Regions from separate parts of the Exiguobacterium sp. BMC-KP genome, predicted to be linked through region 2. Evidence: riboswitches for the same ligand, from Rfam matches in the RefSeq annotation. Region 2 holds a riboswitch; each other region holds the start of a gene.
The links. Region 2 has a riboswitch for thiamine pyrophosphate ahead of tenA (thiaminase II). Riboswitches for the same ligand answer to the same signal wherever they lie in the genome.
Positions count from the first base shown of each region.

Region 1: linked by a shared signal. The riboswitch ahead of ADM98_RS01510 (3-oxoacyl-ACP reductase) and the one ahead of tenA (thiaminase II) in region 2 are both predicted to bind thiamine pyrophosphate.
Region 3: linked by a shared signal. The riboswitch ahead of thiT (energy-coupled thiamine transporter ThiT) and the one ahead of tenA (thiaminase II) in region 2 are both predicted to bind thiamine pyrophosphate.
Region 4: linked by a shared signal. The riboswitch ahead of ADM98_RS10130 (ECF transporter S component) and the one ahead of tenA (thiaminase II) in region 2 are both predicted to bind thiamine pyrophosphate.

Region 1 is NZ_LGIW01000011.1:220,122-223,263, reverse strand. Features, by position in the region: gene ADM98_RS01520 (hypothetical protein) at 1-175, shown strand, start outside; gene ADM98_RS01515 (hypothetical protein) at 195-1,277, shown strand; TPP riboswitch at 1,395-1,495, shown strand; gene ADM98_RS01510 (3-oxoacyl-ACP reductase) at 1,631-2,383, shown strand; gene ADM98_RS01505 (LLM class flavin-dependent oxidoreductase) at 2,439-3,142, shown strand, end outside.
Region 2 is NZ_LGIW01000015.1:280,411-283,552, reverse strand. Features, by position in the region: gene ADM98_RS06950 (glycoside hydrolase family 3 protein) at 1-179, shown strand, start outside; gene ADM98_RS06945 (hypothetical protein) at 210-506, opposite strand; gene tenA (thiaminase II) at 558-1,253, opposite strand; TPP riboswitch at 1,327-1,433, opposite strand; gene ADM98_RS06935 (DUF1002 domain-containing protein) at 1,628-2,509, shown strand; gene abc-f (ribosomal protection-like ABC-F family protein) at 2,788-3,142, shown strand, end outside.
Region 3 is NZ_LGIW01000015.1:1,294,193-1,297,334, reverse strand. Features, by position in the region: gene pknB (Stk1 family PASTA domain-containing Ser/Thr kinase) at 1-165, shown strand, start outside; gene rsgA (ribosome small subunit-dependent GTPase A) at 191-1,096, shown strand; gene rpe (ribulose-phosphate 3-epimerase) at 1,099-1,755, shown strand; TPP riboswitch at 1,778-1,886, shown strand; gene thiT (energy-coupled thiamine transporter ThiT) at 1,949-2,509, shown strand; gene ADM98_RS12610 (thiamine diphosphokinase) at 2,511-3,113, shown strand.
Region 4 is NZ_LGIW01000015.1:857,013-860,154, forward strand. Features, by position in the region: gene ADM98_RS10120 (GNAT family N-acetyltransferase) at 1-419, shown strand, start outside; gene ADM98_RS10125 (50S ribosomal protein L25/general stress protein Ctc) at 712-1,389, shown strand; TPP riboswitch at 1,486-1,584, shown strand; gene ADM98_RS10130 (ECF transporter S component) at 1,685-2,257, shown strand; gene ADM98_RS10135 (ABC transporter ATP-binding protein) at 2,254-3,142, shown strand, end outside.

The DNA of each region.
Region 1 (3,142 bases), on a different contig from region 2:
AAAGGATGTAGCGCTCTTGATCGTACCATTCATTGCATTACGTTACTTATTTGATTTGACTAGCATTCTCATCCCGAATCAACAGGTATTCGTCTATCTTTCCTTTATCCTCATCTATTTTGTATATATAAGTTGGAAATGTGTTCGACTACTGAACCACAAAGTATCTATTTAATCATTAGAAGGAGGAAGTCATGAGACGATATAAGGAAATGATCATCGTAGGAAGCATTGCTGGCGTCACCTTACTCAGTTATTTTGGTTACGCCGTAAGCATTAAAGGATCGGATTATGAAGTCGAGAGTATACGAAAAGAAAATGCAGAAGCTCTTAAAAAAGTAAACATCGAGATTGAAAATGGAGACATCAAGCCTACTCAATACAATATCCAATTGGACGGTCAAATCCATAGTGAGTCGCAGAACTATATCACAGGGTTGTTCAATAGCTACGCTGCAGACTTCCCTGCTGATTTCTATCGCTTTCTTTCTAAGGAAGACGTATTTACTAGTGAAATGGGCTCGCGGACATACGGAATTGAAGTAAAGGCATCTCAGTTGAACTATCATTCTTATGACAGAAGTACACAGAAACAATTTAAAAAGACGCTTTCTCATCGTTTAACGGTACCGGATCGTGAAATGGCTGACATCCGTGTCTTCCATCAAGACGGCATGAACGTATACGTCCAACGGGATGATCATGGAGCAAAGGAAAAATCGACGGTGTTATTACTCAACCTTGCAAAAGGAAAAGTGGAGACGCTTCAATCCAAGCAACTCAAGACTAATCAAGAGCGTCATTATGTGGCAGTGAACGACTATGGAATTGTCTATCGTGAAATCGCATATGATGCGGAAGGGGTAGAAAAAGATAGCGCTTATTATCTAGATAACGGCAAAGGCATCAAACGAATCAAAGCACTTGATGCGTATGCAGCGGAAGGGAACTTTAATGCTGCTGAAAATAGCCAATCACTGATCGCTTACGGCACGTTTGATTCAGAAAAAAGTAAAAGTATCAAATGGAGCACCTATGACTTTAAGACGAATCAAGTCAAGCGACATAAAGTGGAAGGGCAGCATGCTTACCGCTTCAATGGCTCCTATACGATGATTGCGCAGGGAAAGCTATACCATATCGCTAATATCAATGATTCGGATTTCCAAGTCACGGTAGTCGATACGAAAAATGAATCGATTTCGTATCAAGGAATCATCAAAGATAAAAATGCTAAAAAGAATCGTTTGGTACAGGATGTCACTGTATCGGAGTAATCGTGATGGACTCATGATTCACTTCGTTTACTCGCTTCTTAGAATACTAGAAATGAATTTATCTGTCAGAATCATTGACAGGGGTTTTCAAGACCACTACAGTGAAGATAACTTAAATAGAATCACTAGGGGTGTTATTAAACTGAGATGAGTAGCTACTCAAACCCTTTGAACCTGAACTAGGTCGTACTAGCGTAGGGAAGTGTAAACTCTGATGAACAAGCGGAGACGATGATATCGTTCTTTGCTATGTGATTATTTAGACGTGCGCAACTTTCCTTTTGGAGAGTTGCGTTTTTTGTTTACTAACTTCGCTATTTAAGTTGCAAAAATGGATGAGGGAGTGGACAAGAATGAGCAGAACAGTATTAGTGACAGGAAGTAGTCGAGGACTTGGGGCGACGATTGCAAGGGTGTTAGTGCACAACGGATTTAAAGTGGTGATCAATTACTTTAAAAGCAAGGATGCGGCAGAACAACTTGTGAGCGAACTGGGAGTAGAGAATGCAATTGCCTTGTATGCAGATGTCACGAAGCGGGAAGATGTCGAGAGCATGATGCAATTCGCAACAGCACATTATGGTCAAATCGATGTTGTCGTGAATAATGCATTAGTAGACTTCAAATTTGATCCGGTTGCGCAAAAATCGTTTATCGATTTAGAGTGGGAAGATTATCAAAATCAACTGGATGGAACACTTAAAGCAGCGTTTCACATCATTCAAAGTGTTTTGCCACAATTTATAGAACGACATAGCGGTAGTATCATCAGCATTGGAACAAACCTCTATCAAAACCCAGTCGTTCCTTATCATGAATACACAACAGCAAAAGCAGGTCTGATTGGCTTTACTCGAAACCTAGCCGCGGAGTTAGGTCAATATGGCATAAACGTGAATGTCGTCTCCGGTGGGTTATTGAAAGTCACAGATGCGAGTGCTGTGACAACCCCTGAAGTATTTGACTTAATTGCCCAATCGACCCCGTTGAAAAAAGTGACGAGCCCAGAAGAAGTGGCTCAACTGGTTGCCTTTTTGGCATCAGAAGCAGCATCTGGGATTACCGGTCAAAACGTAACGGTCGATGGTGGGTTAACAATGAATTGAAGCGATCGTTTTAAAAGATTCTTAGCTTGTAAGAGAAGGGATTCGTGAACAGAAGATGACGAATAGAAATCAGTTAAATATTGGTGTTTTGTTATATGGATGTGGTCATCACCAAGCCGCATGGTTAATACCTGATTCCGCGATTAAAGAGATCGGAGAGAGTCGCTATTATCAGCGTTTGGCTCAAATAGCGGAAGCTGGACGTTTGGATGCAGTATTTTTTGCGGACAATCAATCCTTTCCGGCTAATAATGCAACTGATTTACCTGCCTTTTGGTTGGATCCTTTAATTAATCTAACGGCTATTTCTCAAGTGACGGATCATATCGGATTAGTTTCTACGATATCGAGCACGTTCTCCAATCCGTATACAGCAGCAAGGCAACTTCTAAGCCTAGATCACGTGACGAAGGGGAGGGTAGGCTGGAACTTAGTGACCTCGATGACGGATTGGGAAGCGTTAAACCACGGGATGGATGCACTTCCACCGAGGGAGGAACGGTATAATAAGGCGAACGAATTCGCAGCATTGATGGAGAAGCTATTTTTATCTTGGGATCAAGCGGCTTTTCTTGCGAATCGATCAGATAACCAATTGATTGATCCTGAACGTATACAAGTTATCGATCATTCTGAAGCCTATTTCAGCGTAAAAGGTCCTTTGTCTACGCCGCGTAGTCCCCAAGGAAAGCCAGTAGCGATGCAAGCGGGGGCTTCTGAAGAAGGGATTGCCCTTGCAGCCAAACATGCGGATGCCGT
Region 2 (3,142 bases):
CCGAAGCTGGTAATCTGAAATCTGCAGGACCTAACCTGCCTGCTGGTATCCGTGCGATTTTCGGAACGTTTAAGCCGCAAGGCACCTTACCAGTCGATGTACCGGTCTTTAAGAACGGTGCCTTTACCAATCAACTGCATCTCGAATTCGGTGACGGCTTTAAAAACTGGAAAAAATGAGAATATGATACACAAAAGACCGAGACTCCTTTAAAGGATGCCTCGGTCTTTTAACGATTGATACGGATATTCCGCTTCTTCTTTCGCACGATAGTAGACGCGGTATAACCAATAGGTCAGTAATGCATAGACGACAATGACAAGAACAGCAGAAATGTAGCTCCCCATGCTATATGCTACCTTGAAGTTTCGAGTCGATGCGGATATACCAGATAATACGATCAACGCTGGAATGATGAGTCCTACAAATCTTACTTTAACTTTACCCAGCATGCGTTGCACGGCATACGCGGCGCTGATCGCAAGTACGATCACGATGATTTCCATTCCTATCCCTACTTCCGCTAAATGATATACCTAATTCTACCATCTAACCGTTTAGGAAGATACTGTTCGCGCCGGAATCGTCTCGTACACCGACGTGAATGTTTCTTCTGTCCATCCCATATGCCAAAACAGCAACTCATAATAACAGCTCGTCACGAAATGACGTTTCATCCGTTCGCGTTCTGTAGGACTGGCTTGTTCAGCCAAAGCATCGAGCCGTGCAATCTGTTCAAAGACGACCTTTTCGAACCACTCCGAACTATACGTGTCGATCCATTGCTGATAGATTTTTTCTTCTGGCGTACATGTCAGTAATTGTTGACCGACTTCATAATACAACCAGTAACATGGCAAGATGGCAGCAATTGTCTCACCGAGTGTCCCCTCGCTCGCATGATGCATATGCGACACATAGGCATATGCTGTTGGTGCTGGTTCGAATGCTTCAAGGTCTGCTTTTGTAATACCAAGCGGTTCAAAAAACGATTGATGTAGACTCAGTTCTGCCCCATATGTCGAAGTCGCATGCTCGGCAAGCGTTGCGATTGTCGCAAAGTCGTCTGCTTTTGACGCTGCCTTCGCTTGAATCTTCGCAAAGTGTTTTAAGTAGTAAGCGTCCTGCATCACGTAATGCCGAAATTTCGAGAGTGGTAATGTCCCTTCCCCGATTCCTTGCACGAACGGGTGCGTAAAACTACTCTCCCAATACGCTTGTGCTGCTTGTTTGATTTCTTGTGTGAATGTCATGATCTCATCCTCCTCGTTTTTTATGAAACGAAAAAACACCACCCCGAAACACACGGGCATGGCGCAAGAAGAACAAGACTTGACGCCACTTCCCTCCGTAAGTACGAACTTAATCAGGTTCAAAGGGTCCGAACGTCTTCGTTCGTCTCAGTCAGCCTACCGACTCCCCTAGTGGTCATTATTCGATTCCCATCCACTATAGCATGCTGAAAATGGAAGTCAAGTTGTCCTCTTTTCGCTATACTATGGAGTGTCAGAAGGCGGATACCGTCTCCTTCTACAGACCGATTCCGAATGGATCTTGTTCCCGTACACTAATTTTAGTACCTGATACTATATTCAATACTCTTACTTATACATTGGAGGATTTCATCATGCATACACCAACAAAAATCATGGCGTCAGCCATCATCGCTTCTGCTTTATTACTCCCGACAGCCGCATCCGCCGAACAAGTCGTCGATAAGACGATCGTCACACTCGGGGAGTCGCTCGGCGCAAAAGATAAGGCTTGGGTCCTTTCACGTCTCAATGCACCGGAGGGCATCACGCCGATTATCGCAACCTCTGCCGACGAAGAAAAATACCTCGGGAAAAACATTCCACAGTCGCAAAAAGGTGGCAACATGTATTCGTCGGCTAAGATTGAACTGACGGAAAAAGGCGATGGACTTTCCGTCTCGACGGAGAACATCACGTGGGTGACGAAGGATATGTATCTCAACGCTCTCGTCACAGCAGGTGTCAAAGATGCCGACATCACGATCACTTCTCCCTACAAGGTGACCGGGACATCGGCCCTGACAGGAATCATGAAAGCCTATGATCAAACTTCTGCTGAGACTGGAATCAAGCTGAGTGACGAACGCAAGGATTTAGCACAGCAAGAATTATCGGTCACATCTGACGTCGGGAAGACCGTTGGAACGGATAAAGTCGCTGACTTGATGAATGAGATCAAGGCTGAGATTGCAAATCAAAAACCGGAAACTAAAGTCGAGATTGAAAATCTGATCGTCCAAGTCATTCAAAACAACAACATCCAATTATCTGATGCACAGATGGATCGATTGACGAACTTGTTCAATCAAATGGAGCAAGCGAACATCAACTGGGGACAAATTGAGAGCGGCTTGAAAAATGCCGGTCAAGACATCCATGCGTTTGCAACGTCTGAGGAGACGAAAGGATTCTTCGCTAAATTATTTGATGGTCTGAGTGACTTCTTTAGCTCGATTGCTGGGGTATTCAAATAATTCAGACTTTCCCATTTAACAAAATAATGGTAAACTACATGTATCTGAAACGAAAGGTGGTGTGAAAAGATGGACTTTGCCGCGTGCAAACACTGGTTAATGGAACAATTATATCTGTTGCGCGCGATTTTTCATGGAATGGCGTTCTAAGGCACCCGTCTGCCCTTTTTAGAACTTCATGAACGAAAAATACAGCAAAGCGCATCTTTCACACGTCAAGGAGAGTGCTATTTGCGCTCTCCTTTTTTTGATGCGCGCGAAAGGATCAATTGATTATGATGATTTGCGACATTCAACACCTGACAAAACAATTTGGAGGCGAAACGATCTTGACAGACGTTTCCCTCTTCTTAAACGAACACGACCGTGTCGGTTTGATCGGACGAAACGGTAGTGGCAAAACGACACTACTTCGCCTACTTGCTCGACTCGACCAGCCGGACGGTGGTGTCATCTATCAAAAGAGTGGTTTGACAATCGGCTACCTGGAACAACTTCCAGTTTACGCCGAAACGATGACCGGACTCGACGTCCTATGGACAGCGTTTGACGAAATCCTCTCGATTCGTTCTCGGATGCAACAGTTGGAACAATTGATGGCAACAGCACCATCCGACCTCGAGGCATTACTCG
Region 3 (3,142 bases), 1.0 Mb from region 2:
AAAGGGAAACGGACTGTCATCGAGGAATCCATTGATCAAGATGAGACGTTCGACGTGCCGGTGACAATTGATCCGGGAGAAGAAGGAAAAATTACGATCTATAAAGACGATACGGTGTATCGTTCAAAAACCATCACGTACAATCAAGCAAAAGACGCACAATGAATGTGATGAAAAAGGAGTGCATAGGATGACGGAACAGCGCATCGAAGAAAATCGAGAAGGAACGATCATACGGTTGCAGGGCGGCTTTTATGACGTTATGACGCCAGAAGGGGAAGTCCGTTCACGAGCAAGAGGAAACTTCCGGAAACGTGGTATCAGTCCGGTAGTTGGAGACGAAGTCGTCCTTCATATCGAGAGTGAGACCGGGTATATTCTTGAAGTGAAGGAGCGTGACAATTTTTTAGTACGTCCTCCTGTCGCGAATATCGATCAAGCATTGCTTGTCGTCTCAGCAGCAGAACCTGACTTTTCAGCCCATCTGCTTGATCGGTTTCTCGTATTGATCGAAGCGAAGGAAATTCAACCCGTCATCTTGTTAACGAAGATGGATCTGCTCGATGATGTCAAGGGACCGGCTGTCCGAGACGCGATTGTTGCTTATCGGAAGATTGGCTATACGGTCATCGAGACATCGAGTGAGACGTTGACAGGTGTCGAGCAAGTCAGACCATTACTTGCAGGCAAAACAAGTGTTCTTGCCGGACAATCAGGTGTCGGAAAAAGCTCGCTGTTGAACGCACTCGAACCATCTCTTGATCTAGAAACGAGTGCCATCTCGAAATCACTTGGACGTGGGCGTCATACAACCCGTCACGTTACGTTGATGCCGCTTGCGGAAGGATTGATTGCCGATACGCCAGGGTTCTCGAATTTAGACTTTCCTTATGAAATGGAAATAGAGGATGTGCGATGGAGTTTTCCTGAATTCGTGGCTGTGCAAGACGATTGTAAATACCGGGGATGTTTGCATTTGAATGAACCCGGTTGTGCCGTCAAGGAGGCGGTCGAGGCACAAGAAATCATGTCCTCCCGCTATGAAAATTATGGTATGTTTATAGACGAAATCAAGTATCGAGCCCGGAGGTATTGAAGATGATTAAAATTGCACCATCGATCTTATCAGCAGATTTTGCGAATCTCGAGCGTGATGTCAAAGCGGTTGAGGCGGCAGGAGCAGACTACATTCATTTCGACGTCATGGATGGTCAGTTCGTCCCGAACATCTCATTCGGTTTACCTGTGTTAAGCAGCCTACGTCAAAAGACAGATATGGTTCTTGATGTCCATTTGATGATTGATCAACCCGAACGATTCGTCGAAGATTTCGTCAAGGCAGGAGCCGACATCGTGACGTTCCATGTCGAAGCGACGAATCATGTCCATCGTGTCTTGCAACAAATCAAAGCGGCAGGTGCGAAGGCGGGGGTCGTCTTGAATCCACATACATCACTATCGATGATTGAACACATTCTTCAGGATGTCGATATGGTCTTGTTGATGACAGTCAATCCAGGTTTTGGTGGTCAGGCGTTCATCGAGAGTGTCATGCCGAAGCTCGCAACACTTGCACAAATGAAGGCAGATCGTGGTCTTACATTTGAAATCGAGATTGATGGTGGGGTCAATCCGGAAACGGCAAAGTTATGCATCGATAATGGTGCCAACGTCCTTGTCGCAGGATCAGCGATCTACAATGCATCGGATTATGCGGAAGCAATCACTAGCATTCGTCAAGGGGCTGCCGTATAATAAGAACGAGAAAACGAAATATGATGACCGCAAGGGGTGTCGCTTGAAAAGCGGCTGAGAGGAGTCTTTTGACTTTAACCCTTCGAACCTGTTCCGTTCAAACGGACGTAGGGATGTGGCGCACGCAGGCAGTACGGCGTTCGTCGTACTGCCTTTTTGCGTCCCGTTTTATTCCATGAAGGAGGAAATTAGCATGAAACGGTTACAAATGATGATGGAAATTGCCATCTTCGCCAGTCTCGGAGTCGTCTTTGATTTATTGATTCCATTCAAAATGCCACAAGGGGGCTCAATCAGCTTAGCGATGCTTCCCATCTTCGTCATGGCGTTTCGCCATGGTGTCGTCGGAGGTGTCGTCACTGGAGCACTTGTCGGTACGATTCAATTGATGTTCGCCCCACAAGTTTTGACGGTCGTTCAACCACTACTCGATTATACGATTGCATATGGAGTCGTCGGATTAAGTGGGCTGTTTGCACGTCAAGTTAGACAAGCCGCGCGTAACGGACAGAAGAAACGCTTGATGACGTTTGTCCTACTTGCGACGCTTTTAGGAGCGGGACTCCGTTATATCTGTCATGTCATCAGCGGAATCGTCTTTTTTGCCGAGTATGCTGAGGGTCCAGTCATACCATATTCGTTGATTTATAATGCGACATACATGGTTCCGTCTTACGTTCTTTGTGGTGTCGTCGCAGGTCTTCTCTTCACGACTGCACCACGCTTACTTCGCTATTCAGCACGAGGTGTTTAATATGCGGGCGATTCTTGTCTGTGCGGGTCCGCAAGAAGAGGTACCTGACTTACGGACGTTTTGCCAGCCCGGTGATTTCATCGTTGGTGTTGATGGTGGTGTTCAAACGATTGAATCGTTTGGGTTGACATGCGATATGATGATTGGTGATTTTGATTCACTTGGCTATGTACCTGAAGATGCAATCGTCCATCCGGCAGAGAAAGATGAAACGGATCTCGAACTTTCCCTCCGTACCGTATCAGAGATGAAACGGGGTGAGGAGATCATCATCATTGGAGCGACAGGCGGACGACTCGACATGACCGTTCAAAATGTCTATTTGTTAAAACAATATCCTAAGGCACGACTCGTCACGAAACGAGAAGAGGTACGGTATTTGGCAGTGGGGACATATGCAGTTAAGGCAGGAAGCTATCATTATCTCTCATTCATTCCACTTGTGGCGTCGATCCTAAGCTTATCTGGAGTCAAATACCCACTCGATGCGCATTCGGTTCCTGTTGGAGGCTCATTGACCGTCAGCAATGAATGGAGTGCGTCAGAAGCGAAAGTAGAGCTCCATCAAGGAGAACTACTGATGATGCGAACACTTAAGGAATAGAACAAGCATATGAAAAGAGGCCGTGGATG
Region 4 (3,142 bases), 580 kb from region 2:
ATCTGGATCTCGGTCTCTATGCGGATGGAATTGCTTTTTCTGGCTCCTCAAATCTGTTGCTCGCCTGTCAGGCAGCACTGGACGCTCTCGATCTCGATCAAGCAGCAATTAAGATGACTTATCTCGAACAAGCCGTCCGCGCAACGGGCTTTCAATTGCTCGCTCAACAAGAAGCACAAGCACCAGGCATTTTAACCATCGTTCATCCGTCAGCAACTGATGTAGGCGATGCTCTTCGGATTCAGGGGTATCACGTCCAGTATGAAAGCGACTATCTCGTTCGCAATCAGTGGCTTCAAATTTCGACGATGGGGCAGACGACGATGCGGCAAATCGAACGTCTCGTTCGTGTGTTAGTCCGTGAAAATCAACGAATCACCATAAAAAATGAAAAAAACGAAAGACCTCTCAACCCTTGATTTCAAGCGGTTTGGAGGTCTTTCGACTTTAAAAAAATAAAAAAAGAGGTTTAAGGATTTAAAACATAGGGGTATAAACTCATTAGCACCGCATCAAACCGGTGACTTACTCACACATGTTTCTCAATATCAGCGTAATGACCTGGGAGAGAAATGCAAAGTCACGAAAGCGTCAGATTCAAGAGAGTCTGAAACCGATGGTCTTAGCATGATTTCATATTGTTCAGGATTCGTCCTGCTCCTACATTCATTACCTTTTGAGGGCTATACTAAATTCAAGGGGGAAATGAACATGTCAGTTAAATTAACAGTCGAAAAACGCGAGGTACGTCCACGCTCACTCCGTAAACAATTACGTCATGAAGGAAAAGCTCTTGGTGTCGTGTATGGTTACAAAGTGGAAAGTACACCAATCGCATTCGAAGAAAAAGAATTGTTAAAAATCGTTCGTGAGAACGGTGAGAACGTCTTGATTTCACTTAAACTCGACGGAAAAAACGTTAACGTCTTGATTAACCGTCGTGACATGGATGTCTTCACACCAACAGTTGATCACGTTGAATTCATCGCTGTGAAAATGGATGAAGAAACAGAAGTGGAAGCAGACGTTGTACTCGTTGGCGAAGCAGCCGGTGCAAAAGTTGGTGGATTCCTCTCACAAACACTCTTTAAAGTAACAGTTGCAGCTACACCAGATAAATTACCAGAGAACGTCGAAGTTGACGTCACGAACCTCGAAATCGGAGATTCAATCTCTGTAGCCGATCTTCCAGAGCAAAAAGATTTCCGTATCGTCACTGAAGGTGACATTCAAGTCGCAGCAGTCGTCGAGTCTACACTCGAGCAGGATCTTGAAGAAATCGAAGAAGCGGAAGCAGAGGCACAAGCTGAAGCTGGCGAAGAAAATGAAGGCGAAGCAACAGAAGCGTCTTCAGAAGAAGCAGCTGAAGAGAACGAAGACAACAAATAAGCTATCCAACGATACGCCCCAAGTGGCGTATCGTTTTTTTGTGTCTTGACAATAGACAGAAGATTGCCTAAAGTGAACAGCGTATCAACTATTCACTATATCCACTAGGGGAGCCCATTGGCTGAGACGATTCACTTCGGACCCTTCGAACCTGATCTAGTTCATACTAGCGTAGGAAAGTGGAGCGATCACATCCAATGACTCCTGCTACGCGCAGTTTTTCTGAGGACCGCTCTCTTTTTTACGGAGGGCGGTCTTTTTTGTTGTCTCCCCCATTCTAAGGAGGACGTATCTAATGCAACACTGGAAAATGAAAGAAATCATGGTCATGATGATGCTCGCCGTCGCTTGCGGTGTCATCTATCTCGGTTGGTCGACACTGTGGTTACCGATGTCTGCGATCTTCGGTCCCGTTGGTGCTAACTGGATGTTCGGGATTTGGATCATCGCAAGTCCGCTTGTCGCAGCAATCATCCAAAAGCCAGGTGCCGCGTTAATTGCGGAAGTCGTCGCAGCAGCAGTCGAACTGTTCACGGGGAGTCACTTCGGATTATCGGCACTGTTAATTGGTGTCTGCCAAGGTCTTGGTGCGGAACTCGTCTTTGCGATGACGCGTTACCGTCGTTATGACGCATGGACACTGATGTTGTCTGGTGTCGGAGCAGCAGTCGGAAGTATCGTCTACAGCCTGGTTGCGAATGGCTTTGGTTATTACACGACGACGACGTTACTCGTGACGATTGGACTACAATTGATCAGCGGTGCATTACTTGGTGGCTTACTCGCATGGATTCTCGTCCGTCGCCTCGTTGCGACTGGTGTGTTAAGTGGTTTTGCAGCCGGACGTGTGAAACGGGAGGTCGCATGATTACCGTTGACGACCTAAGTATTCGTTATCCCGGTCAGATGAAATCAGTGCTCGATCATGTAACGCTAACGATCGACCAAGGAACGACGCTTCTACTTGGCCGTAGCGGAAGTGGTAAGACAACGTTGCTTCATGCGCTTGCTGGACTGACGCCAGAGACAATCGAAGTCGAACAGACTGGCACGGTGAGCCGATCCGGTTCTGTCGGCATTCTGTTCCAAAATCCAGACGAGCAATTTTGCATGGAAACGATTGGACGTGAAATCGCCTTTAGCTTAGAAAACAAATCAATCCCACGCGCGGAGATGGATGAACGAATTGAGCAGTTGCTGGTACTCGTCGGTCTTCCCCTCCCCTTTTCAACACCAATCGCTAGTCTCTCTGGGGGAATGAAACAGCGACTGGCGCTCGCTGCAGTCCTAGCACTCGAACCAACCATTCTACTACTCGATGAACCGACGGCGCAGATTGATCCGATCGGACAACACGAACTGATGGCATTGATCTTTCGAATCCAGAAAGAGCACGATTTAACGATTGTGTTAATCGAGCACCAACTCGATGTCTGTTTACCGTATGTCGACCAAGTCGTCTTACTTGAAGAAGGAACGATTACCGTGACAGCGCATCCACGAGACCTGTTTCCACATGCCTACGTGCGGCTTCAATCAAAAGGCATCGCCGTTCCGTCGCTCTTTCCTTATACACTTGAGACATTACCAGCGGATGGACCACAAGCGGCACGACTTTTCGCGCCTCCCCCTGTCGTTCCAGCAGGACTTCCCTTGTTGCACGTTTCTGAATTGTCGACAAAAGCACCTTATCCGCTGACCGGTGCGACGTTTTCGCTTCAAACGAGTGAATGGGTCATGCTACTTGGAGCAA